DNA from 2 places in the Streptomyces sp. NPDC053750 genome. Region 1 is predicted to be linked to the other one. Evidence: predicted binding sites of a transcription regulator. Region 1 holds the regulator's gene; the other holds the start of a gene.
What was found. The regulator HspR, encoded in region 1, represses chaperone genes until heat shock. The targets are predictions, from matches to a motif close to TTGAGNNNNNNNNNCTCAA.
Positions count from the first base shown of each region.

Region 1 (14,516 bases):
TGGAGCAGAGCCAGGAGCAGGTGGGCGGGGGTGAGGTCGGCGTGCCCCTCGGTCACGGCCCGGTTGCTGGCCGCGTTGATCGCGTCCCGGCTCCGGTTGGTCAGCTCGGCGTCCACGTTCTGGCTTCCCTCCTCGCATCGGCCGTCGGCGGTCCGGCCGCGTCTTCCATGTCTCCCAGTGCTGACTCAGACAACGTACACAAAGTTGAGTCTATTCCACTCAAGGAAGCGACGCGGGCCGGATACCCGGCCCCCGACGACACCGAACCCCACCTCGCGGCAGGGCAGGGTCGCGCGAGTGCCTTTTCAGCCAGCGCGAAGCAGGCCCGATACCCGAAATGTCACCGCAAACGACAGCGGCGTCACCGTGTTCAGGTCACGGTGACGCCGCTGCCGGGGGGAAGCACCTGAGCGATTTGTTACGACGGGGGAATCGCGTCAGGCACTGCGGGGGGTGGCCGAGATGGTCCTCACTTCGGAGGGCTCCGGCCCGGCGAGCCGGTGGTCCCTCTGGTCCAGGTTCACAAAGATCATTCCGTAACGGATGGCACACCGCACGGGCTGCGGCGCCCCCCGAGGCCGCCGCAGACACCGGTACGCCCGTACGTCGCCGTCCTCGTCCAGCGTGACGACGACCGGCTCTCCGAAGACGGTCACCATCAGGGAGTCACCGGAGTGGGGGATCGCGGTGACCAGATCGATGAAGTGCCAGCCGGAACGGTAGGCGGTGGCCATTTCACGACGGAAGGAGCGGTCGTCGGGTGGAGTGGTCATCAGTCAGCCCCAAGTGCTGTCGTCTTCACCGAGGGGGGTGGGCGCCGCCTCGGTTACCGCCGGAGCAACCGTGGAAGCAGTCATTCCCCAGGTACTGTCCGCCCGAGTGTCAACCTTCACGCCAGAGAGACCGGTCAGCGCACCGACGGCCACGACGGCGGAGAAGGCGACGGCAAGCACCGAGCGAAGCAATTTGTTGCGCATAATCGGCTTCGTCCTCACTTGATGGTCCCCTCTTCCCCCGTCGAACAAGACGATGGCTCATTCGGGCACGTCATGGCCACACAATCAGTGCATCATGTTCCTGCATGTTCAGGACCCTGGGGGGTGGAGATTTGACAACGAATCGGACTAAAACACCACATCCCCATGCGATGTCCGAACTGTGCGAGGAGGGGGGCCTTCTCTACGCGACCGCCCTGCGCACGGGGCGCGTCGCCCGCGGAGATGCGGATGCCATCCCCTGCCTGATGGAATTCGCGCTTCTCCATCCGGATCCGGACGACGCGAACTGGCTGCGCCCCGTACCCCCGTCGGTCGCGCTCGCGCAACGACTCAACATGATCGAGCGGGAGATCGCCGAACGCCGGCGGCTGTCCATCGACCTGGCAGACGCCTTCGAACCGTTCCTGGCGCTCGGTGCGCACGCCACTACCAGCACTCACTCGATCACGGTCCTCGAAGGTCTCGACCGCATCAACGCGGCACTCGACCTGGCCACGGCCGAGTGCCGGTCGGAAATGCTCACGGTGCAGCCGAGCAGCCGCCGCCTGGAGCACACCCTCCTGCAAGGCCTGGAGCGCGACAGACCCCTGCTCGAACGCGGAGTGCGCATCAGGACTCTCTACCAGCACACGGCGCGGTACAGCCCGGAAACGCTGGGCTACGTCTCCCAGTTCTCGGACGGCAAGGTCGAGTACCGGACCATCGACGAGTTGGTGGAGCGACTCATCATCTGCGACGAGTCCGTGGCCTTCATTCCCACGCGTGACGATCGCCAGGTGGCCCTGGAACTCCGTCACCCGGGGCTCGTCCGGTACCTGATCAAAGTGTTCGAGTTCATGTGGTCCCGCGCGGTTCCGTTGAGTACGGGCGCTCCCTACGAGACCGCGCCCGACGGCATCACAGAGATTCAGCATTCCATCGCCAAGCTGCTGGTCGAGGGCCACGTGGACGAGGCCATCGCCCGCCGCCTGGGCATGAACGTACGCACCTGCCGGGCCCACATAGCGAAACTGGCCCAAGCCCTCGGCAGCGGCAGCCGTGCCCAGCTCGGCTACCTCATAGCCCAGTCGGGAATTCTGGAGGAGGACCACCGGGACCTGGGAGGAGGCAGCCACGCGTGACCGATCGGGCGCACCACCACGGACCGGAAGAGCTGTGCGAGGCAGGGCTCGAGCTGTACACCCAGGCACTGCGCAAAGGACACGCGACCGTGTCGGAGGCCGATGCGACGCCCTGCCTCATCGACTTCGGGCTCCTGCAGCCAACCTTCGACGACGCGGACCTGCTCGGGCCCGTACCTCCGACCGTCGCACTGCATCGGTTGCTGCGTGCCTCACAGGAGCGCATCGCCGACGAGCGTCGCAGGGAAGAACAGCTCACCGAGTCCTTCGCGGCGCTCATACGCAGCTCGTCGCACATCGTGACCGGGGATACCTCCACGTTGAGACTGCTCAGCGGCAAGGAGCGCATCGACCGGACGATCGGGGAGGTCATGGCGGTGGCCACGGATCAGGTCCTGACCATCCAACCCCACAGCACGCACATCGGTCCGCATCCCCGTGTACACGAGGTCGCCCTGGCACGGGATCAGGCCCTGCTCGACCGGGGTGGCCGCATTCGCACCCTCTACCAGCACACGCTGCGCCACGCCCCCACGGTGGTCGCCCGGTACGAGCGTCTGTCCGGTGACGTGGAGGCCCGCACCCTCGACGAGATCACCGAGCGCCTCATCATCGTGGACCACACGGTCGCCTACATCCCCGCCAACACCGACCGAACCATGGCCCTCGAGGTTCGCCATCCCGCGCTGATCTCGTACTTCCTCACCACTTTCGACCGCCTGTGGCGCCTGGCGACCCCCATGCACCCCGACTCGGTCCGACGACCGTCGCCGGGAGGTGTCACCCACCGCCAACGCGCCATAGCCGCGCTCCTCATCGAAGGACACACCGACACCGACATCGCCGACCGCCTCGGCATGAACGTCCGCACCGCACGCGTCCACATCGCCAAACTCGCCGCCACCCTCGGCAGCGAAAGCCGGGCTCAGCTCGGGTACCTCATCGGGCAGTCGGGGATTCTCGACCAGGAACACTGACGGCGGAGGGTGCCGACGCGGTCCGGGGCGCGCCGTCCAGGCCCGCCTGGGCGATGCGGACGCCCAACTGGGTGCGGCTGGTGGCGCCCAGGGTTTCCGAGAGGCGGGCGATGTGGGCGCGGGCCGTGCGGACGCTGATGCCCAGGCGTTCCGCGATCACCGCGTCCTGGTGGCCCTCCGCCAGCAGCGCCGCGATGGACTGCTCGCGGTGGGAGATGCCCTCGATGCCCGTGTCGGGGAGGGGGGCGGTCAAGGGGATCGCGAGGCGCCAGAGGCGTTCGAAGACCGTGACCAGGTAGGCGATCAGGGCGGGGTGGCGCAGCTCCAGGGCCATCGTGCGGTCGGTGTTGGCGGGGATGAAGGCGACCGTGCGGTCGAAGAGGATGAGGCGGTCGATGACCTCGTCGAGGGTGCGGGCCTCCACCGCGTCACCCATCAGCTCCAGGTAGGTGAGCAGGCCCTGGCCGTGCCGGGCCACGTGCGTGTACAGGTCCCGCATCCGCACCCCGCGCCCGCGCAGCGCCAGCGCCCGGTGCAGCCCCTCCGACAGCTCGTGCTCACGCCGGATGCCGCCGGGCTGGACGGTGAGCACCTCCGTCGTGCACGCCTGCGTCGCCTCGTCCATCGCGGCCTGGATCCGCGAGAGCCCGTCCAGCACCCGCAGCGCCGTGCCCTCCGCCCCGGCCGGCGTCTGGATCTGGCGGCCCAGGACCGCGTACCACTCGAAGGCCTCCACCGCCGAACCCACCCGCCGCTGGCTCGCGCTGACCTCGTCGTAGACCCCCCGCAGCAGCCGCGTCATGACCTCCTGCGGGGAGGTCGGCACCAGCCAGTCCATGTCGTCAGGGTCGGGGTGCAGCAGGGCCAGTTCCAGGAGGCAGGGCACCGGTTCGGCGTCCAGGCGCGGCACCCGGCCGCGGCGTACGGCGCGGGAGTACACGCGGTCCCCGGCCGCGCACAGCCGGTCGGCGCCGTGTGGATGCTCCTCAGCCCCGTGCCCGGCCATCGCCCATCCCACCCCCGGTTCCGGCTCTTTCCGCAGCGCAACTATGCGCGGCCGGGACCGGCTCCGCAACACGGCTCCGGGCGGGAAGGAGACCGGAATACACCCTTGCGGGCGGTGTGCCCGGGCAGTGCACGGGACCGGTCCGGGACTACTTCAGCTTGATCTCCGCGCAGTCCGCCGCGTACTTGGCGGTGCAGATGTCGCCGACCTTGTAGATGCCGTCGGCGACGACGGTCTCCTTGATGTTGTCCTGCGTCAGGGCGACGACGGGGACGAGCTGGGCCGGGATGCCCTTGTGGGTGGGGCTGTCGACCTTGTCGCGGGCGAGCGCGTCGAACTGGATGTCCCGGCCCTGGACCCGCGCCACGGCCATCTCCGCGGCGCTCTCGGCCTCCTGCGGGTAGGACTTGTACACGCTCATGTACTGCTCGCCGGAGACGAGCCGCTGCACCGCCGCGAGTTCCGCGTCCTGGCCGGTGATCGGCGGCAGGTCGGTGACGCCCGCGTCCTCCAGGGCCTCGATGATGCCGCCCGCCATGGTGTCGTTGGCGGAGTAGACGCCCGCGATGTTGTCCTTGCCGATCTCCCCGATCGCCTCGGCCATGTTGGCCTCGGCGTTCTCCGCCTTCCAGTCCTTGGTGTCGAAGGACTGCGCGATCGTCACCTTGCCGTTCAGCTCGGACAGCGCCCCCGCCTTGAACTGCTTGGCGTTCGGGTCGGTGGGCGAGCCGTTCATCATGACGATCTTGGCGGAGCTGTCGGCGTCGTCGCCGAGCGCCTCGAGGAGGGAGCGGCCCTGGACCTCGCCGACCAGCTCGTTGTCGAAGGAGATGTAGGCGTCGATCGGGCCCTCGGCCAGCCGGTCGTAGGCGATGACCGGGATGCCGGCGTCCTTGGCCTTCTGCACGCCGTCCCCGATGGCCTTCGCGTCGACCGCGTCCAGGACGATCACGTCGACCTTGTCGTCGATCATCTGCTGCAGCTGCTGCGCCTGCTTGGACGCGCTCGCCTCGGCGTTGGCGTACTTGACCTCGCCCTGGTCACGGGTGAGGTCGGCGACCTTCGCCTTGAAGAACGGGTAGTCGAACTGCTCGTACCGCGTGTTCGCCTTCTCCGGCAGCAGCAGGCCCACCGTGATGTCGTTGCCCTTGGCCGGGCTCGCGGCGTCGCTGCTCTCCGACGCGCCGAGCGCCCCGCAGGCGGCCAGCGAAAGAGTCATCATGGACGCGGCCACGGATATGGCGATACGACGGGCACGGCTGCTCACTGCGCTTACCTTCCGACACACGGGTGGTGCTTGAGACCCAGGTGAAGGAAGCCAACGCTGTCTTCACGAAATCGTCAAGAAGTACTAGACCAATGAGACAGCACCGTTGCGAACGGGCCCGGAGGCTGGTGGACCTCCGGGCCGTCGTCGCCGCTTTCAGTCCGTGGACTGGCCGTGCCGCTTGGGACGCCAGACCACCAGGGCGCTGGTCTGCTGCACTTCCTGGTACGGCACCAGATCGCGCCGGTACGAGGCGTGCACCGCCGCCTCGCGCTGGCGCATCGCCGTCGCCGCGCCGTCGAGGGCGTCGGCCAGCTCCGCCACCCGGGCCTGGAGGGCGGCGACCTGGTTCTCCAGTTCGATGATGCGCTTGATGCCGGCCAGGTTGATGCCCTCGTCCTGCGACAACTGCTGCACCTGACGGAGCAGTTCGATGTCGCGGGCCGAGTAGCGCCGGCCGCGGCCGGCCGTGCGGTCCGGGGAGACCAGGCCGAGACGGTCGTACTGCCGCAGCGTCTGCGGGTGCAGGCCGGAGAGCTGGGCCGCCACCGAGATGACGTAGACCGGGGTGTCCTCGGTCAGTTCATACGGATTGCGTCGACGACCGTCCATCTCCTCATGCTCCCTTCGCGGCCTGGAACAGCTCCGCCCGCGGATCCTCGTCCGCGGTCGCCTCGCGATACGCCTCCAGCGCGTCACGAGCCTTCCCCGTCAGGTCCGTCGGAACACTCACCTCCACGGTGACCAGAAGGTCGCCGCGGCTGCCGTCCTTGCGGACCGCGCCCTTGCCCCGGGCCCGCATGGTGCGCCCGTTGGGCGTGCCCGCCGGCAGCTTGAGCGTGACGGGAGGGCCGCCCAGGGTCGGGACCCGGACCTCTCCGCCGAGGGCTGCCTCGGCGTAGGTGACCGGGACGGTGACGGTGAGGTTGTCGCCCCGGCGGCCGAAGACGGGGTGGTCCTTGACGTGCACGACCACGTACAGGTCACCCGCCGGTCCGCCCCGCTCGCCCGGCGTGCCCTTGCCGCGCAGCCGGATGCGCTGCCCGTCCGACACCCCGGCCGGGATGCGGACCTGCATGGTCCTGGAGGACTTGGCGCGTCCGGAGCCCTTGCAGACCTCGCAGGGGTCCTCCGCGATCAGGCCGCGGCCCTTGCAGTCCGGGCACGGGTCGGTGAGCGAGAAGCCACCGCCCGAACCCCGGGCGACCTGACCGGTACCGACGCAGGTCGGGCACACGCGCGGCGTGCCGTTCTTGTCGCCGGTGCCCGAACAGGCCTTGCAGGGTGCCTGCGAGGACATCCGCAGCGGGACCGTCGCGCCCTCGATGGCCTCCGTGAAGCTCAGGGTGACCTCGGACTCGATGTCCTGGCCGCGCCGCGGCTGGGTCCGCGTACCGGTGCCGGGACCGCCGCCGGTGCGGTTGAACAGGCCCCCGAAGACGTCGCCGAGCCCGCCGCCGAAGCCGCCGGCGCCCTGGCCCCCGCCCTGGGCGCCGCCTCCGAAGAGGTCGCCCAGGTCGAAGTTGAAGCTGCCGCCGCCCGCGCCCGGCCCCGGGCGGAAGCCGCCGTTGCCGAAGAGCGCGCGGGCCTCGTCGTACTCCTTGCGCTTCTTGGGGTCACCGAGGATGTCGTTGGCCTCGGAGATCTCCTTGAAGCGCTCCTCTGCCGTGACGTTTCCCTTGTTGGCGTCCGGGTGGTACTCGCGGGCGAGCTTCCGGTACGCCTTCTTGATCTCGGCCTCGGTGGCGTCCTTGGGGACGCCGAGGACCTTGTAGTAGTCCTTCTCGATGAAGTCCTTGGTGCTCATCCCCGACGTCCCTCCTCTCCGGCTCCTGTACTGACGTCAGCCCTCCTCCGGGCCACCGCTCTCCTTGTCGTCGGCCGCCTCGGACGGCTCCTCGGCCTTGACCGTCTGCGCCCCGGGCTGCGGCTCGGCGACGGCCACCCGCGCGGGGCGGATGGTGCGCTCGCCGATCCGGTACCCGGGCTGCAGGATCGCCACGCACGTCGTCTCGGTGACGTCCGGTGCGTAGGAGTGCATCAGGGCCTCGTGGATCGTCGGGTCGAAGGGCTCGCCCTCCTTGCCGAACTGCTGGAGGCCCAGCTTGGCCACCGTGGTCTCCAGCGACTCCGCGACGGACTTGAAGCCGCCGACCAGCTCGCCGTGTTCGCGGGCGCGGCCGACGTCGTCGAGTACGGGAAGCAGCTCGGACAGGAGGTTCGCGACGGCGATCTCCTTGACCGCGACGCGGTCCCGCTCCACCCGGCGGCGGTAGTTCTGGTACTCGGCCTGGAGGCGCTGGAGGTCCGCCGTGCGCTCGTTCAGCGCCGTGCGCACCTGGTCCAGCTGGGCCACCAGGCCCGCGTTCTCACTCGCGTCCCCGGCCGGGGCCGCCCCCTCTTCGGAGGCGGCCTGCGGCTCGGCGTCGTCAGGGGTGGCGCCGGAGGGGACGTCGGGCTTCTCGTCGAAACCCGGGGTCTCCTCCGTCACGCGGCACCGTCCTTGCGCTCGTCGTCCACGATCTCGGCGTCGACGACGTCGTCGTCGGCACCCTTGTCACCGGCACCGGCGCCGGGAGCCTCGCCACCGGCGGCCTGCGCGGCCTGGGCGTCGGCGTACATCGCCTGGCCCAGCTTCTGCGAGACGGCGGCGACCTTCTCCGTGGCGGTGCGGATCTCGGCGGTGTCCTCGCCCTTGAGCTTCTCCTTCAGCTCGGCGACGGCGGACTCGACCTCGGTCTTCACCTCGCCCGGGACCTTGTCCTCGTTGTCCTTGAGGAACTTCTCCGTCTGGTAGACGAGCTGCTCGCCCTGGTTGCGGGACTCGGCGGCCTCGCGGCGGGCGTGGTCCTCCTCCGCGTACTTCTCGGCCTCCTGGCGCATGCGGTCGACCTCGTCCTTCGGCAGCGAGGAGCCGCCGGTGACGGTCATCTTCTGCTCCTTGCCGGTGCCGAGGTCCTTCGCGGTCACGTGCATGATGCCGTTGGCGTCGATGTCGAAGGCGACCTCGATCTGCGGGACGCCGCGGGGCGCCGGGGGCAGACCGGTCAGCTCGAACATCCCGAGCTTCTTGTTGTACGCCGCGATCTCGCGCTCGCCCTGGTAGACCTGGATCTGCACGGAGGGCTGGTTGTCCTCGGCGGTGGTGAAGATCTCCGAGCGCTTGGTCGGGATCGTCGTGTTCCGCTCGATCAGCTTGGTCATGATGCCGCCCTTGGTCTCGATGCCGAGGGACAGCGGGGTGACGTCGAGGAGCAGGACGTCCTTGACCTCGCCCTTGAGGACACCGGCCTGCAGGGCGGCGCCGATGGCGACGACCTCGTCCGGGTTGACGCCCTTGTTGGCGTCCTTGCCGCCGGTCAGCTCCTTGACGAGCTCGGCGACGGCGGGCATACGGGTGGAGCCACCGACGAGAACGACGTGGTCGATCTCGGACAGCTGGATGCCGGCGTCCTTGATGACGTTGTGGAACGGCGTCTTGCAGCGCTCCAGCAGGTCGGCCGTCAGCTGCTGGAACTGGGCGCGGGTGAGCTTCTCGTCCAGGTGCAGCGGGCCCTCGGCGGAGGCCGTGATGTAGGGCAGGTTGATCGAGGTCTCGGTGGACGAGGACAGCTCGATCTTCGCCTTCTCGGCGGCCTCGCGCAGGCGCTGGAGCGCCATCTTGTCCTTGGAGAGGTCCACGCCGTGACCGGACTGGAACTGCTTGACCAGGTAGTCGACGACGCGCTGGTCCCAGTCGTCACCACCGAGGTGGTTGTCACCGTTGGTGGCCTTCACCTCGACGACGCCGTCGCCGATCTCCAGCAGCGAGACGTCGAAGGTGCCGCCACCGAGGTCGAAGACGAGGATGATCTGCTCGTCCTTGTCGAGGCCGTACGCGAGAGCGGCGGCCGTCGGCTCGTTGACGATGCGCAGGACGTTGAGGCCCGCGATCTCGCCGGCCTCCTTGGTGGCCTGGCGCTCGGCGTCGTTGAAGTACGCCGGTACGGTGATGACCGCGTCGGTCACCTTCTCGCCCAGGTAGGCCTCGGCGTCCCGCTTCAGCTTCTGCAGCACGAAGGCGCTGATCTGCTGCGGGTTGAAGTCCTTGCCGTCCAGGTTGATCTTCCAGTCGGTGCCCATGTGGCGCTTGACCGACCGGATGGTCCTGTCGACGTTCGTGACCGCCTGGCGCTTGGCCACCTCGCCGACCAGCACCTCACCGTTCTTGGCGAAGGCGACGACGGACGGCGTGGTCCTGGCGCCCTCGGCGTTGGTGATGACGGTGGGCTCGCCGCCCTCCAGAACGCTGACGACGGAGTTAGTCGTGCCCAGGTCGATGCCGACCGCACGTGCCATGGTGAATAACCTCCAGCTGACTTGAGTGGAACAGGCTCAAGTGTGCACGACGCCCGGCGATGGGTCAACAGAGGTGAGTCGAGCAGACTCAACTCTTATCCGTTCCTTACACGCAATGGCGCGCTGACCTGCTCGTTCTCACCGCTCTGGGCCTGACGAACCGGGAAAATCGACGCCCGCGCCGCCACACGAACGGGTGGGAGGGACGGGCCACGGACGGGGGCGCCGGACGCGTCACGGGACTCCCGAGGCTGTCCCACCCGGGACACCGTCCGGGGCCCGCGGGCCCGGGTGTCCGTCCCCGCCGCCCCACGAGTCCCATGGACCCCACGGGTCTCCGACCCCGCCCGCCGCGGCTCGTACACCCGCACCCGCAACAGCGCCACCATCCCGACGGCCACCACGCCCGCCACCCACAGCAGCGTCGCCCGCCCCGCCCAGCCGACGTGCACGAGCACGCCCGCGAGTACCCCGCAGAACGAGACCACGCCGATGACCACCACCGCACCCTGCGGGGCGAGCCCGAGCCGCCGCAGCCGGTGGGCGAGATGATCGGGTCCGCCCCGCCGCAGGGGCCGCCCGGCCAGCCGGCGCGAGAGGAGCACCAGGACGGCGTCGGCGACGACCGGCGCGGTCAGCGCGAAGAGCACCCCCGCGCCGGCCCGGGGATCGTGCCCCACCCGGGTGAACACCGCCGCCCCGGCGAGCAGGAAGCCCGCGAAGAGCGACCCGCACGCCCCGAGGGCGATCCGCGCCGGATACCGGTTGTGCAGCAGGAACCCGGCCAGCGCCGCGGCCAGCGCGCTCAGCAGCACCGCCAGCCCGCCCCTCAGCTCCGCCGTGGCACAGGCGCCGACACCGAAGGCGGTCACGATCCCCACCGTGCCGGCCACCCCGTCGGCGTGGTCCAGCCCCCGGAAGGCGGCGGCGACCAGCGCGATCCAGACCACGGCGAGCGTCCCGGCCACCGGCCCGGTCTCGCCGTACGGCACCACGCACGCCGCCGCCACGGCCGTACCGGCGACCAGCCACCGTCGCCGCAGCCGCCAGACGTCGGCGGCCAGGCCGAGCGCGCCGACGGCGGTCCCGGCGACGAGCAGTCGGCCGACGCCCGAGCCGAGCGGCACGACGCCGGTCCACTCCCCGGCCCACACGACCAGCCCGGTGACGAGGACCACGGCCACGCCGCCGAGCAGCGGCACGGGCCGCTGACGTCGCCGGTCGACGAGGGCGAGGCGCAGGGCGGGCGCCCTCAGCAGCGCGGCGAGCAGGGCGGCGAGGAGAAAGGAGGAGGCGGCGGCGGCGAAGGAGGCGGTGACGGCGGCGATCCCGTAGAGCACGGGCTCAAGATATGCCGAATATCATGATTTGCGATGAACGGCCCGTCGGGCCCGGCGTGGCGTCGAGCCGGACGGGGGAGCCCGGCGGTCAGGGTTGCCTCAGCGACGCAGATCACCGCACGTCCGACTACAGTGCGGCGGAGGATGGGGGTAGTCTCGAACGGACTGATTAAGTTACCGCTTAGTAATAACCGCCCTCTCGCAACCTCGCAGGCCCGAGGAGCCCCCAATGCAACTCGCCGCGATCATCGTGTCGCTGGTCCTGATCGTGGTCGGCGTGGCACTGTTCGGCCGCGCCGTCCTGCAGATCGTCAACTACATGCGGCTGGGCCAGTCGGTGCCGGCCGGCACGCGGACCGACGAACCCGCGCAGCGCACTCTCACCGTGGTCCGGGAGTTCCTCGGCCACACCCGGATGAACCGCTGGGGCATCGTCGGGGTGGCGCACTGGTTCGTGGCGGTGGGCTTCTTCTCCCTGCTGCTGACGATCGTCAACGCGATCGGCCAGCTGTTCCAGGCCGACTGGATCCTGCCGGTCATCGGCGACTGGGCGCCGTACAACGTCTTCGTCGAGTTCATCGGCACGATGACGGTGCTCGGCATCCTCGTCCTGATCGCGATCCGCCAGCTGAGCAAGCCGAACAAGCCGGGCCGCAAGTCCCGCTTCGCCGGCTCCAACTTCGGCCAGGCGTACTTCGTCGAGGCCGTCATCCTCATCGTCGGCGTCTGCATCTTCATGCTGCACGCGCTGGAGGGCGCCCTCCACCACGTGGACGGCTACGAGGCGTCGTTCTTCATCTCGTACCCGGTCGTCTCCGCGCTCCAGGACCTGGACCTGAGCACCCTCCAGAACCTGGTCTACTTCTTCGCCGGCCTGAAGATCGCGACCTCCTTCATCTGGATGATCACGGTCGCCCTGAAGACCGACATGGGCGTGGCCTGGCACCGCTTCCTGGCCTTCCCGAACATCTGGTTCAAGCGCGACGCGAAGGGCGGCACCGCGCTCGGCGCGCTGCTCCCGATGACCTCGGGCGGCAAGCCGATCGACTTCACCGACCCCGGTGACGACGACGTCTTCGGTGTCTCCCAGGTCGAGCAGTTCTCGTGGAAGGGCCTGCTGGACTTCTCCACCTGCACCGAGTGCGGCCGCTGCCAGTCGCAGTGCCCCGCCTGGAACACCGGCAAGCCGCTCTCCCCCAAGCTCCTGATCATGTCCCTGCGCGACCACGCGCACGCCAAGGCCCCCTACCTGCTGGCCGGCGGCGGCAAGACGATGGAGGGCGAGGAGAAGGCGTCCGAGGAGCAGCTGGCCGGCGTGCCCGCCGCCGCTCTCGCGGAGGCCGAGCGCCCGCTGATCGGCACCGCCGAGGAGAACGGCGTCATCGACCCCGACGTCCTGTGGTCCTGCACCACCTGCGGCGCCTGCGTCGAGCAGTGCCCCGTCGACATCGAGCACGTCGACCACATCGTCGACATGCGCCGCTACCAGGTCATGATCGAGTCGGCGTTCCCGTCCGAGGCGGGCACCATGCTCAAGAACCTGGAGAAGAAGGGCAACCCCTGGGGCCTGGCGAAGAAGCAGCGCCTGGAGTGGCTCAAGGAGGTCGACTTCGAGGTCCCGGTCGTCGGCAAGGACATCGAGGACCTCACCGAGGTCGAGTACCTGTACTGGGTCGGCTGCGCCGGCGCCCTGGAGGACCGCGCCAAGAAGACGACGAAGGCCTTCGCCGAGCTGCTGCACATGGCGGGCGTCAAGTTCGCCATCATGGGCGGCGACGAGAAGTGCACCGGTGACTCCGCCCGCCGCCTCGGCAACGAGCCCCTGTTCCAGGAGCTCGGCATGGAGAACGTCATGTCCCTCAACGCCGCCTTCGGCGAGGAGATGGACGACGACGGCAAGGTCACCGACGAGTCGCGCAAGCCCAGGTCGGCGAAGAAGATCGTCGCCACCTGCCCGCACTGCCTCAACACCCTCGGCAACGAGTACCCGCAGCTCGGCGGCGACTACGAGGTCATCCACCACACCCAGCTGCTCCAGCACCTGGTGGACGAGGGCAAGCTGGTCCCGGTCACCCCGGTCGAGGGCATCATCACGTACCACGACCCCTGCTACCTGGGCCGCCACAACAAGATCTACACGCCCCCGCGCGAGATCATCGCCGCCGTCCCCGGCGTCCGCAACGAGGAGATGCACCGCCACAAGGAGCGCGGCTTCTGCTGCGGCGCCGGTGGTGCGCGGATGTGGATGGAGGAGCGGATCGGCAAGCGCATCAACAACGAGCGCGTCGACGAGGCCCTGTCGGTCAACCCCGACATCGTCTCCACCGCCTGCCCCTTCTGCCTCGTGATGCTCACCGACTCCGTCAACGGCAAGAAGAACGACGGCAAGGCCAAGGAATCCATCCAGGTCGTCGACGTCGCCCAGCTCCTGCTGGACTCCGTCAAGACCCCGGCCGACCCGGCCGGCGACCCGGAGCCGGAGAGCGAGCCGACCCCGGAGCCGGTGAAGTAACCGGCCCCACCCCGGCAGCCCGGTCCACGGCGGCCCCCGACCCCCACGGGTCGGGGGCCGCCGCCGTTCCCCGACAGGGGAACTGCGGGTCGCGCGGCCAAGTTAGGGTGCCTGCGCAGCATCAAGGGGAGGGGACACCAACACCATGCAGAACCGATTCACTCGGGCCGTCTCGGTACTCGCCGGCCTCGTACTCGCCGGCTCGGGCCTGGCCGTCGTCAACGCCGCTCCGGCCGCGGCAAGCGTGGAGGACTGCCCGAGGGGCTACTTCTGCGGCTGGTCGGGCAAGGACGTCAACGGCACGATGTGGAAGACGAACAAGAACGTCGCGGACCTGGGGGGCTGGGCCGGCGACATCCACTCCTACGTCAACCGCACGAACGCGGTCGCCTGCTTCTACGGCGAGAGGGACTACGACAGGACGAGCCACCTCTGGTCCGTGGAACCCGCCGACGCCGACGGGTACCCGTACTACGGGGACATGTCCACCGTCATCCGCTCGATCAAGTTCGTCCAGGACGCGCACGAGTGCAACGTGCCCGACCACCCGGCCTGGGCGGCCTCGCCCCAGTCCGCATCCCTGGGCTTCGGCGACATGGACGGCGACGGCAGGGCCGACATCATCAGCCGCGACCGTGCGGGACGCCTGTGGTTCACCTCCGGCGACGGCACGGGCCGGATCATCGGCACCGGCGGCTGGAACGGCATCAACGCCCTGACCCGGCACGGCGACTTCAGCCGCGACGGCCACGAGGACGTCATCGCCCGGGAGGCGTCCACCGGCAAGCTCTGGCTCTACCCCGGCACCGGCACCGGCGCGGTGGGCAGCCGCAAGCTGATCGGCACCGGCGGCTGGAACGGCATGCGGGACATCACCGCCTTCGGCGACCTCACCGGCGACGGCCGCTCCGACCTGATCGCCACCGAGAAGTCCACCGGCAAGCTCTACCTGTATCC
Region 1 covers NZ_JBITXB010000004.1:224,749-239,264, forward strand. Annotated here, with positions in the region: gene clpB (ATP-dependent chaperone ClpB) at 1-116, opposite strand, end outside; gene ACIGO6_RS13695 (hypothetical protein) at 438-773, opposite strand; gene ACIGO6_RS13700 (helix-turn-helix transcriptional regulator) at 1,148-2,119, shown strand; gene ACIGO6_RS13705 (LuxR C-terminal-related transcriptional regulator) at 2,116-3,096, shown strand; gene ACIGO6_RS13710 (LuxR C-terminal-related transcriptional regulator) at 3,059-4,102, opposite strand; gene ACIGO6_RS13715 (sugar ABC transporter substrate-binding protein) at 4,251-5,369, opposite strand; gene ACIGO6_RS13720 (heat shock protein transcriptional repressor HspR) at 5,526-5,981, opposite strand; gene dnaJ (molecular chaperone DnaJ) at 5,986-7,176, opposite strand; gene grpE (nucleotide exchange factor GrpE) at 7,213-7,860, opposite strand; gene dnaK (molecular chaperone DnaK) at 7,857-9,707, opposite strand; gene ACIGO6_RS13740 (MraY family glycosyltransferase) at 9,803-11,047, opposite strand; gene ACIGO6_RS13745 (heterodisulfide reductase-related iron-sulfur binding cluster) at 11,277-13,559, shown strand; gene ACIGO6_RS13750 (FG-GAP-like repeat-containing protein) at 13,705-14,516, shown strand, end outside.

Region 2 (14,516 bases), on a different contig from region 1:
GCGGTGTCCAGTTCGGCGAGGGCGTACGCGCCGGCGCCCGCCCGGGGTGGCATCCGCTCGGCCAGCTCCTCGGCCAGGGCGTGGAGTTCGGTGATCGCCTCCGAGTACGCCTGGTGCGCCTGGAGCGCGGTGCTCTTGCCGGTGAGGGCGGCGCGGCGCAGCGCTGCTACGGCGTCGAGGTCCTCGCGCAGGGAGGCGGGCGTGTCGGGGTCGGCGAGCAGCTCCTCCACCTGCCGGTCGACGCGGGCGCTGCGCTGCTCGGAGGGCGCCTTGGACTGGGGGCGGCCGGCGGCGATGTACGGGGTGACCTCGTCCCGCTCGTCGGCGAGGGAGTGGGCGAGGGTCAGCGCACCCTGGGTCTGCTCGGCGAGCGTCACCAGTTCCTGGGAGTCGTGCAGTTGCCCGGAGGCGGCCATGATCGAGGGCGCTCCCGCTCCGGCGATGGCGGCGGCCACGACCGCCACGGCAACGATCAGGCGGTTGCGTACGTGGGTGGGGCGGCCCTTGCCGACGGGAGGCGCCGACGGCACCGGGGTGGAGGTGTCGGGGGTCCGCGCCGCGTTCCCCGCGGGGGCCGTCTGCTTGCCTGTGCGACGAGGCCGCGTCTTCTGCACCGGTGCTCGCATTCCTGACTCGTGTACCCGTGGGCCCGGGTGGCGCTCCGTCAACTGGCCGGTCGGGGCATGCACCCTCCGCCACGCTCTGGGCTGCTCCCCGGCCGCCGACCGCGCATCGGGCGGGGAGGCCGCGTGAGCAGGGCAGGCCCCCGACCGGTTCCCGACCCTCCCAGTGCCGGTGGGCGGTGGGCACGCATCATCTGACCCGCCACCCGAAGGAGTGAACCCCGGACGGGAGTTGGTGGGCAAGTTCCGCGCGCTCGTGCGACACGCCTGCGCGGCGCGCCGGTTGGACGTCTGCGACGGGCGGTGGCACTATGTGCCGCCACGCGTTGCCGGAGTGCCGAATTCCACCCCAAATCCGGCGCCTGACCTGCACCGCCGCATCGATTCCGGGGGCGATGGGGGCCTTTTGCGGACGCCGTGAAGGGGTCGTGCAGACTGGCTGGATGCGCACGGAACTGGTCTCGGAACCCGGCCTCGCCGACCACCCCAACGAGGACTTCGCGAGCGTCGGACTACCGGCCTCGGGACAGGGTGGTTCGCTCGTCGTGCTGGACGGCGTGACGCCGCCCCGGAACGGGACGGGCTGTCTGCATTCGGTGCCCTGGTTCACGGCGCGCCTGGGCGGAGCCCTGACCGAACTGACCGTTTCACTCCCGGATGTTCCCCTCGTCGAAGCCCTGTCCCGCGCCATCGCGCGTACCGCGGCGGCACACGCGGAAACCTGTGACCTTTCTCACCCGCGTACACCTCAGGCAACCGTGGTCCTGGCGCGGTGGTCCCCCGCGACCGTCGAGTACCTGGTCCTGTCCGACTCCGCCCTGCTGGTCCAGGTCCCGGACGGCACGGTCTCGGCGGTCCTGGACGACCGGCTGGCGCGGCTGCCCCGCTCGGCCCTCGCCACGGACGCGCTGGTCGACGCCAACCTCCGCAACAAGGAGGGCGGTTTCTTCACGGCCGCGGCGGACCCGGCGGTGGCGGCGCGGGCGGTGACGGGGACGCTGCCGCGCGGCGAGGTGCGGACGCTGGCGGCGCTGACGGACGGGGCCGCGCGGTGGGTGGAGAAGTTCCGGGAGGGCGACTGGGCGGACTGCCTCGCCCTGGTGCGGAAGCAGGGCGCGCAGGCTCTGGTGGACCGGGTGCGGGAGCTGGAGCGCGCGGACGCGGCCGGGGCCCGGGAGTTCCTGGGCCGCAGCAAGACTCACGACGACGCGACGGTGGCCTACGCGGAGCTCTGAGCGCGGCGGGCTCCGGACCGCCCTACTTCTCCATCCCCCGGTTCAGCTCGTGCAGCAGCCGGGCGAGTTCGGTCACCTCACGCGGGTCCCAGTCGGCCAGCCGGCGGGCGTACCGGGCACGGCGGGCCTCCCGCACCCTGCCCACGCGTTGCTGGCCCTCCGGGGTCAGGGTGACCAGCCAGGCACGGCCGTCGGCGGGGTCGGGCTCGCGGGCGACGAGGCCGAGTTGCTCCAGGGCGCGCAGCTGGCGGGACATCGTCGCCTTGCCGACGCCGATGTAGGCGGCGAGCTCCGTGGCCCGCTGGCCGCCGCACTCGCCGAGCCGCACGAGAAGGCCGTACGCGGACGACTCGAGGTCGGGGTGGACCTCCCGGGCCATCTCGCCCTGGTTGGCGCGGGCCCGCCGGAGCAGAACCGTCAACTCCCGCTCCAGTGCCAGGAACTCCGGTTGGTTCACACCACCGCGGGACAGATCGGATTCAGCTCCGTGACCGCCGCCGTTCCCCTCTTCGTGCACGTCAGCCCCTGCCTTGATTCTGCCGTTCCTGAAAGTTTCCGCCACGGATCGCCATCACCGCAGCTCGGCAAGTATTTCGCAGGCTTAGACCAACGGAAGATTCCAGGCCCTCTTCCACCCGCCGTTCTACGTGCGTAGCGTCTTGCCCGGGCACGCCGGATGGCATGCCCACGCCACCACCGCAAGGCTCCCCACTCGCGCATCCCCCACCGAGCACCACCGAGCCATCGGAGGCACGTCATGCCCGTGCACAGATCCGGATCGGCCCGCGGACGGCGCTTCGCCGTCACCGGGATCCTGCTCGCCGCGTTCTCCCTCGTCCTCACCCTCCCCGCGGACGCGTCGTCGTCCGCCGACACCCCTCCCCGCGGCTCCGCCCACATGGGCATGGGCGTCGCGGAACACGACGGTGAACACGGCACCCCCGTCCCGGGCCGTGCCGTCCAGACCGAGGGCGTCGACGTCTCCAGCCACCAGGGCAACGTCGCCTGGTCGACCCTGTGGAACAGCGGCGTCAAGTGGGCCTACGTCAAGGCCACCGAGGGGACGTACTACACCAACCCCTACTTCGCCCAGCAGTACAACGGCTCGTACAACGTCGGCATGATCCGCGGGGCGTACCACTTCGCCACGCCGGACACGACGAGCGGCGCCGCCCAGGCCAACTACTTCGTCGACCACGGCGGCGGCTGGTCCCGCGACGGCAAGACGCTGCCGGGCGCGCTGGACATCGAGTGGAACCCGTACGGGGCCACCTGCTACGGCAAGACGCAGAGCCAGATGGTCTCCTGGATCCGCGACTTCCTGAACACCTACAAGGCGCGCACCGGCCGCGACGCCGTGATCTACACGGCCACCAGCTGGTGGACCCAGTGCACCGGCAACTACGGCGGCTTCGCGGCGAACAACCCGCTGTGGATCGCCCGCTACGCCTCGACGGTGGGCACCCTGCCGGCCGGCTGGGGCTACTACACGATGTGGCAGTACACCTCGTCCGGCCCGACGGTCGGGGACCACAACAAGTTCAACGGCGCCCTGGACCGCGTCCGGGCGCTCGCCAACGGCTGAGCTCACGCAGGGGCAGGGCCCGGATTCCCTGAAAGGGGAACCGGGCCCTGCGTCATCCGGCCGCGTCCTCCCCCAGTGCCTAAAGCCTGGGAGGTACCCCCATCGCCGCGACCGGAACCTCCGGCCGCGCACCGTTCGTCGCCGGTGCGAGCGCCAGTTCCAGCACCTGGCGGACGTCGGTGACGGCGTGGACGTCCAGCTTGTCCAGCACCTCCGCCGGGACGTCGTCCAGGTCGGGCTCGTTGCGCTTGGGGATGATCACCGTGGTGACGCCCGCCCGGTGCGCCGCGAGCAGCTTCTGCTTCACCCCGCCGATCGGCAGCACCCGGCCGGTCAGCGAGACCTCGCCGGTCATCGCCACGTCCGTGCGGACCAGCCGGCCGGAGAGCAGCGAGGCCAGCGCCGTGGTCATCGTGATGCCGGCGCTCGGGCCGTCCTTGGGGACCGCGCCCGCCGGGAAGTGGATGTGCACGCCCCGGTCCTTCAGGTCGGCCACCGGCAGCTCCAGCTCGGCGCCGCGGCTGCGCAGGAAGCTCAGCGCGATCTGCGCCGACTCCTTCATCACGTCGCCCAGCTGACCGGTCAGGGTCAGGCCCGCCGCGCCCGTCTCCGGGTCGGCCAGCGACGCCTCGACGTACAGGACGTCGCCGCCCGCTCCGGTGACCGCGAGACCGGTGGCCACGCCCGGCACCGAGGTGCGGCGCTCCGCCGGGTCCTGGGCGGACTCGGGCACGTGGTGCGGCCGGCCGATCAGCTCCCGCAGGTCGCCGTCCGTGATCGTGAACGGCAGCTCCCGCTCGCCCAGTTCGTGCTGGGCCGCGACCTTGCGGAGCAGCCGGGCGATCGACCGCTCCAGGGTGCGCACGCCCGCCTCGCGGGTGTACTCGCCGGCCAGCTTGCGCAGCGCGCCCTCGTCGACCGTGACCTCGTCCTCGCCGAGTCCGGCCCGCTCCAGCTGGCGCGGGAGCAGGTGGTCGCGGGCGATGACGACCTTCTCGTCCTCGGTGTAGCCGTCGAGGCGGACCAGCTCCATGCGGTCGAGCAGGGCGTCGGGGATGGCCTCCAGGACGTTGGCGGTGGCGAGGAAGACCACGTCGGACAGGTCGAGTTCGACCTCCAGGTAGTGGTCCCGGAAGGTGTGGTTCTGCGCCGGGTCGAGCACTTCGAGCAGGGCCGCGGCCGGGTCGCCCCGGAAGTCCGAGCCCACCTTGTCGATCTCGTCGAGGAGGACCACCGGGTTCATCGACCCGGCCTCCTTGATCGCGCGCACGATCCGGCCGGGCAGCGCGCCGACGTACGTACGACGGTGGCCGCGGATCTCGGCCTCGTCGCGGACGCCGCCGAGGGCGACGCGGACGAACGTGCGGCCCATCGCGTGGGCGACGGACTCGCCGAGCGAGGTCTTGCCGACGCCGGGCGGGCCGACCAGGGCCAGTACGGCGCCGCCGCGCCGGCCGCCGACCACGCCGAGGCCCCGGTCGCCGCGCCGCTTGCGCACGGCCAGGTACTCGGTGATGCGCTCCTTCACGTCCTCCAGGCCCGCGTGTTCGGCGTCGAGCACGGACCGGGCGCCCTGGATGTCGTAGGCGTCCTCCGTGCGCTCGTTCCACGGCATCTCCAGGACCGTGTCGAGCCAGGTGCGGATCCAGGAGCCCTCGGGCGACTGGTCGGAGGACCGCTCCAGCTTGTCGACCTCCTTGAGGGCGGCCTCGCGGACCTTCTCGGGCAGGTCGGCGGCCTCGACGCGGGCGCGGTAGTCGTCGGACTCCTCACCGTCCTGCTCGCCGTTGAGCTCGCGCAGCTCCTTGCGCACGGCTTCGAGCTGGCGGCGCAGCAGGAACTCCCGCTGCTGCTTGTCGACGCCCTCCTGGACGTCCTTGGCGATGGTCTCGGCGACGTCCTGCTCGGCGAGGTGGTCGCGCAGTTGCTGGGTGGCGAGCCTCAGGCGCACGACCGGGTCGGCGGTCTCCAGCAGCTCGACCTTCTGCTCGGTGGTGAGGAAGGGCGAGTAGCCGGAGTTGTCGGCGAGCGCGGAGACGTCGTCGATGGCCTGGACGCGGTCCACGACCTGCCAGGCGCCGCGCTTGCGCAGCCAGGCGGTGGCGAGCGCCTTGTACTCCTTCACCAGCTCGGCGACCTGACCGGGCAGGGGCTCGGGCACGGTCTCGTCGACCCGCGTGCCCTCCACCCACAGCGCCGCGCCGGGCCCGGTGGTGCCGGCGCCGATGCTCACCCGGTGCCGGCCGCGGATCAGGGCGCCCGGGTCGCCGTCGGCGAGGCGGCCGACCTGTTCGACGGTGCCGAGGACGCCGGTCCTGGCGTAGGTGCCGTCGACGCGCGGGACGAGCAGGACGCGGGGCTTGCCGGGCTCGGACCTGGCGGCGGCCTGGGCGGCCTCCACCGCGGCCCGTACCTCGGCGTCACTCAGGTCCAGGGGGACGACCATGCCGGGCAGGACCACTTCGTCGTCGAGCGGCAGCACGGGCAGGGTGAGCGGTGTGAAGGCGGCGGACTCAGCAGCCATGATCTCCCCTTCGGCAGTCAAGTTGAGTTACATCGACTCAATGAAAGGGAGTCCGTGATTGTTCCCCAAGGGGTGTTCGCTCTGAGCGATCATGCGCTCCATGCCACCCACCGGGACCTCTCGGGTTACTCGGGACAGCGCCGTCGGGCCGGCCCGCATTCCTTTGCCAGGATGGGCCGATGGCCATCACTTCCCACGACTCCCACGACATCCCCGAGGTGCTGGACCGTCGCGAGGGCCCGCACGGCGAGGTCGTCCTGCGCCGGCACGGGGCGCTGCTCCAGATCATCGCGAACGGCTGCTTCCTGATGGACACCTCCGACGGGCGCTCCGAGCGGCGGCTGGTCGACGCGGCGGCCGAGGCGCTCACCGCCTCCGGCGGGCGGGCCGCGCCGCACCTGCTCATCGGCGGGCTCGGCGTCGGCTTCTCGCTCGCACACGCGGCGGCCGACCCCCGCTGGGGCCGGATCGCGGTCGTCGAACGCGAGTCCGCCATCATCGACTGGCACCGCGACGGACCGCTGGCCGCACTCTCCGCCGAGGCGCTGGCCGACCCCCGCGCGGAGATCGTCCAAGCGGATCTGGTGCGTTACGTCAATGAGACTTCCGACACGTACGACGCGCTCTGCCTCGACATCGACAACGGCCCCGGCTGGACCGTCACCGAGGGCAACGACGGGCTGTACGCACCGGCCGGACTGGCAGGCTGCGCACGGGTGTTGAGGCCGGGCGGGGTGCTTGCCGTATGGTCCGCGCAGCCCTCTCCGGAATTCGAAGAAACCTTGCGTAATGCCGGGTTCCAGCAGGTGCGTACCGAAGAGATCCCCGTTGCCCGGGGCGTTCCCGACGTTGTCCACATCGGCGTCGGGCCTGGATAGCAAAGGCGCGGGGACTCCCCGTACGCTGCTGCCCTGACGCGGTCATTCAAGCGTCAATCGTAGTCATGCGCAGACGAGGAATCACCCCACTGATTCCGGTAAGCACACCTCAGGGGCGGGCGATGGAGCAGACACAGACCTCCCACAACGGCACGGCGACGGCCACCCAGGGCGCGCAGCGCCGGGTGCTGGTGGTCGAGGACGACCAGACGATCGTGGACGCCATCGCGACCCGCCTGCGCGCCGAGGGATTCCTGGTGCAAACGGCCGGTGACGGCCCGGCCGCGGTCGACACCGCCGAGGCCTGGCAGCCCGACCTGCTGATCCTCGACATCATGCTGCCCGGCTTCGACGGCCTGGAGGTCTGCCGTCGCGTACAGGCCCAGCGCCCGGTACCGGTGCTGATGCTCACGGCACGCGACGACGAGACGGACATGCTGGTCGGGCTCGGCGTGGGCGCCGACGACTACATGACCAAGCCCTTCTCGATGCGTGAGCTGGCCGCGCGCGTGCACGTGCTGCTGCGCAGGGTGGAGCGCGCCGTCGTGGCCGCCTCGACGCCGCGCAGCGGCATCCTGCGCCTCGGCGAACTGGAGATCGACCACGCGCAGCGCCGGGTGCGGGTGCGCAGCGAGGACGTGCACCTCACCCCCACCGAGTTCGACCTGCTGGTGTGCCTGGCGAACACCCCGCGCGCGGTGCTCTCCCGTGAGCAGCTGCTGGCCGAGGTGTGGGACTGGGCGGACGCCTCCGGCACCCGGACCGTCGACAGCCACATCAAGGCGCTGCGCCGGAAGATCGGCGCCGAGCGCATCCGCACGGTGCACGGCGTGGGCTACGCGCTGGAGACGCCGACGCCATGAGCCAGGGGCGGCAAGCCGCACGGAGAGGCCCCGGGAAGCCCTGGGGCGGCGTACGCCCGTTCTCGATCAAGACAAAGCTGGGCGCACTGGTCGTCACGTCGGTGCTGATCACCACCGGTCTTTCGGTGATCGCGGTGCACACCAAGACGGAGCTGCGCTTCATCACGGTCTTCTCGATGATCGCCACGCTGCTGATCACGCAGTTCGTGGCCCACTCGCTGACCGCGCCGCTGGACGAGATGAACGCCGTGGCCCGGTCCATCTCGCACGGCGACTACACGCGCCGGGTGCGCGAGAACCGCCGCGACGAGCTGGGCGACCTGGCCGTCACCATCAACCGCATGGCGGACGACCTGGAGGCCCAGGACCTCCAGCGCAAGGAGCTGGTGGCGAACGTCTCCCACGAGCTGCGCACCCCCATCGCGGGCCTGCGCGCGGTGCTGGAGAACATCGTCGACGGCGTCACCCAGGCCGACCCGGAGACCATGCGCACGGCGCTCGGGCAGACCGAGCGGCTCGGCCGGCTGGTGGAGACGCTGCTGGACCTCTCCCGCCTGGACAACGGCGTCATACCGCTGCGCAAGCGGCGCTTCGAGGTGTGGCCGTACCTCTCCGGCGTGCTGAAGGAGGCCAACATGGTCGCGTCGGCACGCGCAGGCATTGCTTCCGGCTCCGGCAGCCACACCCGCACCGACGTGCACCTGGCCCTCGACGTCTTCCCGGCGGACCTGACCGCGCACGCGGACCCCGAGCGCATCCACCAGGTGGTCGCCAACCTCATCGACAACGCGGTCAAGCACAGCCCGCCGCACGGCCGGGTGACGGTCCGGGCGCGCCGCGGGGAGCTGCCCGAGTCCCTCGAGCTGGAGGTTCTCGACGAGGGCCCCGGGATTCCGCGGTCGGAGTGGCGCCGGGTGTTCGAGCGGTTCAACCGGGGTTCGGTCTCCCGGCCGCACGGTCCGGGCAGCGACGGCGGCACCGGGCTCGGCCTGGCGATCGCACGCTGGGCGGTCGATCTGCACGGCGGCCGGATCGGTGTGGCCGAATCCGAGCGGGGCTGCCGCATTCTCATCACTCTTCCGGGCCTGCCACCGACGTCGAGTTGACGTAGGGTTCGAAGCGGAAGACCAAGATCCACGGGCATCCGCGGTGGCGGACACGTGTGATCAGGCACTGGCCCACCTCTGGCCCGCGTTTTCTTCGCGCCGGGTCCCGGTCTCCCCTTCCCCAGCGCAACAGAACCTCGCTTGTTTCCCGCCATTTCCAGCGCCGAAACACGGTCTGCAATGTGACTTACGCGACGATGAACGGGCCCAGTCTGACCTTCCGGGTCCGGGAGGCGTAGCCTTGATTCCCGCTGTCCACCATCTTGTGAAGCGGAAGAGGGCGGTTCTCGCCGTGTCGCCACAGTCCCCCAGTAACTCGAGCATCTCGACCGACACCGACCAAGCGGGCAACGCGGGCAAGAACCCCGCGGCCGCCTTCGGTGCCAATGAGTGGCTCGTCGACGAGATCTATCAGCAGTACCTCCAGGACCCGAACTCCGTGGACCGAGCCTGGTGGGACTTCTTCGCCGACTACAAGCCCGGGGCGCCCGCCGCCCAGGCCGCCTCCGGTGCCACGGGCACGGACACCGCCGGCGCCCCGCAGGCCGCCCCGGCGCCGCAGGCGCAGCCCGCCGCCCCGGCGCAGGCCCCCGCGGCCCCCCGGTCGGCCGCCCCCGCACAGCCGGCGGCACAGCCCGCGGCCGCCGCCCCGGCGGCTCCGGCCGCCCCGGCCGCGAAGCCCGCGCCGGCCAAGCCCGCCGCCAAGCCGCAGGCGAAGGCCGCCGCGCCCGCCAAGGACGCCACCGCCACCGAGAGCCCCGCGGGCCCCGAGCTGGTGACCCTGCGCGGCCCCGCCGCCGCGGTCGCGAAGAACATGAACGCCTCGCTGGAGCTGCCCACGGCCACGTCCGTGCGCGCGGTCCCGGTGAAGCTGCTGTTCGACAACCGCATCGTCATCAACAACCACCTCAAGCGCGCCCGGGGCGGGAAGATCTCCTTCACGCACCTGATCGGCTACGCGATGGTGCAGGCCATCAAGGCCATGCCGTCGATGAACTACTCGTTCGGCGAGAAGGACGGCAAGCCGACCCTCGTCAAGCCGGCACACGTCAACCTCGGCCTCGCCATCGACCTGGTCAAGCCCAACGGCGACCGCCAGCTGGTCGTCGCGGCGATCAAGAAGGCCGAGACGCTGAACTTCTTCGAGTTCTGGCAGGCCTACGAGGACATCGTCCGCCGCGCCCGCGACGGCAAGCTGACGATGGACGACTTCTCCGGCGTCACGGTCTCCCTGACCAACCCCGGCGGCCTCGGCACCGTCCACTCCGTGCCGCGCCTGATGCCCGGCCAGTCGGTCATCATGGGCGTCGGCTCCATGGACTACCCGGCGGAGTTCCAGGGCACCTCCCAGGACACCCTGAACAAGCTCGGCATCTCGAAGGTCATGACGCTCACGTCGACCTACGACCACCGGGTCATCCAGGGCGCCGCCTCCGGCGAGTTCCTGCGCCAGGTCGCCAACCTGCTGCTCGGCGAGAACGGCTTCTACGACGACATCTTCAAGGCGCTGCGCATCCCCTACGAGCCGGTCCGCTGGCTCAAGGACATCGACGCCTCGCACGACGACGACGTCACCAAGGCCGCCCGCGTCTTCGAGCTGATCCACTCCTACCGGGTCCGCGGCCACGTCATGGCCGACACCGACCCGCTGGAGTACCAGCAGCGCAAGCACCCCGACCTGGACATCACCGAGCACGGGCTCACCCTGTGGGACCTGGAGCGCGAGTTCGCGGTCGGCGGCTTCGCCGGCAAGTCCCTGATGAAGCTGCGCGACATCCTCGGCGTGCTGCGCGACTCGTACTGCCGCACCACCGGCGTCGAGTTCATGCACATCCAGGACCCGAAGCAGCGCAAGTGGATCCAGGACCGCATCGAGCGCTCGCACACCAAGCCGGAGCGCGAGGAGCAGCTGCGCATCCTGCGCCGGCTGAACGCCGCCGAGGCGTTCGAGACGTTCCTGCAGACCAAGTACGTCGGCCAGAAGCGCTTCTCCCTGGAGGGCGGCGAGTCCGTCATCCCGCTGCTGGACGCGGTCATCGACTCGGCGGCCGAGTCCCGCCTGGACGAGGTCGTCATCGGCATGGCCCACCGCGGCCGGCTGAACGTGCTGGCCAACGTGGTCGGCAAGTCGTACGCGCAGATCTTCCGCGAGTTCGAGGGCAACCTCGACCCGAAGTCGATGCACGGCTCCGGCGACGTGAAGTACCACCTGGGCGCCGAGGGCACCTTCACGGGCCTCGACGGCGAGCAGATCAAGGTCTCGCTGGTCGCCAACCCCTCGCACCTGGAGGCGGTCGACCCGGTCCTGGAGGGCGTCGCCCGCGCCAAGCAGGACATCATCGGCAAGGGCGGCACGGACTTCACCGTCCTGCCGGTGGCGATCCACGGCGACGCGGCCTTCGCGGGCCAGGGCGTGGTGGCCGAGACCCTGAACATGTCGCAGCTGCGCGGCTACCGCACCGGCGGCACCGTCCACGTCGTCATCAACAACCAGGTCGGCTTCACCGCCGCCCCGGAGTCCTCGCGCTCGTCGATGTACGCGACGGACGTGGCGCGGATGATCGAGGCCCCGATCTTCCACGTGAACGGCGACGACCCGGAGGCCGTGGTCCGCGTCGCGCGGCTCGCCTTCGAGTTCCGCCAGGCGTTCAACAAGGACGTGGTGATCGACCTCATCTGCTACCGCCGCCGCGGTCACAACGAGTCGGACAACCCGGCCTTCACCCAGCCGCTGATGTACGACCTGATCGACAAGAAGCGCTCGGTGCGCAAGCTCTACACCGAGTCCCTCATCGGTCGCGGCGACATCACCCTGGAAGAGGCCGAGCAGGCGCTCCAGGACTACCAGGGCCAGCTGGAGAAGGTCTTCACCGAGGTCCGCGAGGCCGTCTCCCAGCCGTCCGCCGCGGAGCCCTCGGACCCGCAGGCCGAGTTCCCGGTCGCCGTGAACACCGCGGTCAGCGCCGAGACCGTCAAGCGGATCGCCGAGTCCCAGGTCAACATCCCCGACCACGTCACCATCCACCCGCGCCTGCTGCCGCAGCTCCAGCGCCGGGCCGCGATGGTCGAGGACGGCACGATCGACTGGGGCATGGGCGAGACCCTCGCCGTCGGCTCCCTCCTCCTGGAGGGCGTCCCGGTCCGCCTCGCGGGCCAGGACTCGCAGCGCGGCACCTTCGGCCAGCGCCACGCGGTGGTCATCGACCGCGAGACGGGCGACGAGTTCACGCCGCTGCTGTACCTGTCCGAGGAGCAGGCCCGGTACAACGTCTACAACTCCCTGCTCTCCGAGTACGCGGCCATGGGCTTCGAGTACGGCTACTCGCTGGCCCGCCCGGACGCGCTGGTGATGTGGGAGGCGCAGTTCGGCGACTTCGTCAACGGCGCCCAGACGGTCGTGGACGAGTTCATCTCGTCGGCCGAGCAGAAGTGGAACCAGACCTCCGGCGTCACCCTCCTCCTGCCGCACGGCTACGAGGGCCAGGGACCGGACCACTCCTCGGCCCGCCCGGAGCGCTTCCTGCAGCTCTGCGCGCAGAACAACATGACGGTCGCGATGCCGACCCTGCCGTCGAACTACTTCCACCTCCTGCGGTGGCAGGTGCACAACCCGCACCACAAGCCGCTGGTCGTCTTCACCCCGAAGTCGATGCTGCGCCTGAAGGCCGCGGCCTCGAAGGCGGAGGAGTTCACGACGGGCCAGTTCCGCCCGGTCATCGGCGACGACTCGGTCGACCCGGCCGCCGTCAGGAAGGTCGTCTTCACCGCCGGCAAGGTCTACTACGACCTCGACGCCGAGCGGAAGAAGCGCGGCGTCACGGACACGGCCATCATCCGCATCGAGCGCCTGTACCCGCTGCCGGGTGCCGAGCTCCAGGCGGAGATCGCCAAGTACCCGAACGCCGAGAAGTACCTGTGGGCCCAGGAGGAGCCGGCGAACCAGGGTGCCTGGCCGTTCATCGCGCTCAACCTGATCGACCACCTGGACCTGGCGGTCGGCGCCGACGTCCCGCACGGCGAGCGCCTGCGCCGCATCTCGCGGCCGCACGGCTCGTCCCCGGCCGTCGGTTCCGCGAAGCGGCACCAGGCCGAGCAGGAGCAGCTGGTGCGTGAGGTGTTCGAGGCGTAGCCCCTCCGCGGCGCGACACCGCCGCGCAGCGCGTCCGGGCCGGGCCGCACCCCCTCTTCGGGGGTGCGGCCCGGCCCTTTTTCCTGCACTTATCCTTGACCGCATGTACTTCACCGACCGTGGCATCGAGGAACTGGAGAAGCGGCGCGGCGAGGAGGAGGTCACCTTCGAGTGGCTCGCCGAGCAGCTGCGGACCTTCGTCGACCTGAACCCGGACTTCGAGGTGCCGGTGGAGCGGCTGGCGACGTGGCTGGCGCGACTGGACGACGACGAGGACGACGAGTAGTCCCCGGGCGGGTGCAGACGGGTGTCTTGACTTTCCATGCCCGCGATATATCGTGAATAGCGGAGGACGCGATATGGCGCGTTCGGTGAGGAGGTCTGCACCATGTCCGAATGGTCTGTCGCGGAGCCCGAGAAGCTCACCTTCGACGAGCCCGTGCGCGAGCTCCACGTCCGCATCGTCAACGGCACGGTGAACGTGGTGGGGACGACCGAGGGCCCCGCCCGCCTCCAGGTCTCCGAGATCGAGGGCCCCCCGCTGATCGTGACCCACCAGGACGGCGTGCTCACGGTGGCCTACGAGGACCTTCCCTGGAAGGGCTTCCTCAAGTGGCTGGACCGCAGGGGCTGGCGCCGCAGCGCGGTCGTCTCCCTGGCCGTGCCCTCGCACACGCGGGTCGAGGTCGGCGTGGTGAGCGCCGCGGCCGTGATCTCCGGGCTCGAGGGACGCGCCGAGGTGAAGGGCGTCTCCGGGGACACCACCCTGGTGAGCCTCGCGGGGCCGGTCCGCGCGGACACCGTCTCGGGGAGCGTGGAGGCCCAGGCCCTCTCCGGCGACCTCCGCTTCAACTCCGTCTCCGGGGACCTGACCGTCGTGGAGGCGGGGTCCTCCGTCCGGGCCGACTCGGTGAGCGGTTCCATGATCGTCGACCTGGACTCGACCGGTGGGCCGACCGACGTCAGCGTGACCAGCGTCTCGGGCGAGATAGCCGTCCGGCTGCCCCAGCCGGCCGACGCGGAGGTGGAGGCGAACACGGCCAGCGGCACCGTCTCCAGCGCCTTCGAGGACCTCCGGGTGGCCGGCCAGTGGGGCGCCAAGCGGATCACCGGCCGGCTCGGCGCGGGCAACGGCAGGCTGAAGGCCACGACGGTCTCCGGCTCGATCGCCCTGCTGCGCCGTCCGGGGACGGAGGACTCGCCCTGGGAGCGGGAGCCCACGGACACCGGACCGGCGGGGGACGCGCAGAGCCGCTCGGGGGACCACTCCGCTTCCGGCCGGGACCACGGCGCCACCGACGCCCCGGCCGACGGCACGACCGACAAGAAGGTGCTCTGACATGCCCCCCGTCTTCGCCCACGGCCGTCTCCGCCTCTACCTCCTCAAGCTCCTGGACGAGGCCCCGCGCCATGGCTACGAGGTGATCCGGCTCCTCGAAGAGCGCTTCCAGGGGCTGTACGCGCCGTCGGCGGGCACGGTGTATCCCCGCCTGGCCAAGCTGGAGGCCGAAGGCCTGGTCACCCACACCACCGAGGGCGGCCGCAAGGTGTACGCCATCACCGACGCCGGCCG
Region 2 covers NZ_JBITXB010000006.1:126,487-141,002, forward strand. Annotated here, with positions in the region: gene ACIGO6_RS18860 (nitrate- and nitrite sensing domain-containing protein) at 1-626, opposite strand, end outside; gene ACIGO6_RS18865 (protein phosphatase 2C domain-containing protein) at 1,067-1,858, shown strand; gene ACIGO6_RS18870 (MarR family winged helix-turn-helix transcriptional regulator) at 1,881-2,375, opposite strand; gene ACIGO6_RS18875 (lysozyme) at 2,616-3,443, shown strand; gene lon (endopeptidase La) at 3,523-5,967, opposite strand; gene ACIGO6_RS18885 (spermidine synthase) at 6,147-6,845, shown strand; gene ACIGO6_RS18890 (response regulator transcription factor) at 6,968-7,708, shown strand; gene ACIGO6_RS18895 (sensor histidine kinase) at 7,705-8,814, shown strand; gene ACIGO6_RS18900 (multifunctional oxoglutarate decarboxylase/oxoglutarate dehydrogenase thiamine pyrophosphate-binding subunit/dihydrolipoyllysine-residue succinyltransferase subunit) at 9,107-12,943, shown strand; gene ACIGO6_RS18905 (DUF6104 family protein) at 12,924-13,229, shown strand; gene ACIGO6_RS18910 (DUF4097 family beta strand repeat-containing protein) at 13,332-14,282, shown strand; gene ACIGO6_RS18915 (helix-turn-helix transcriptional regulator) at 14,284-14,516, shown strand, end outside.
Region 2: the regulator HspR is predicted to act here: its motif matches at 5,990-6,008, upstream of lon (endopeptidase La).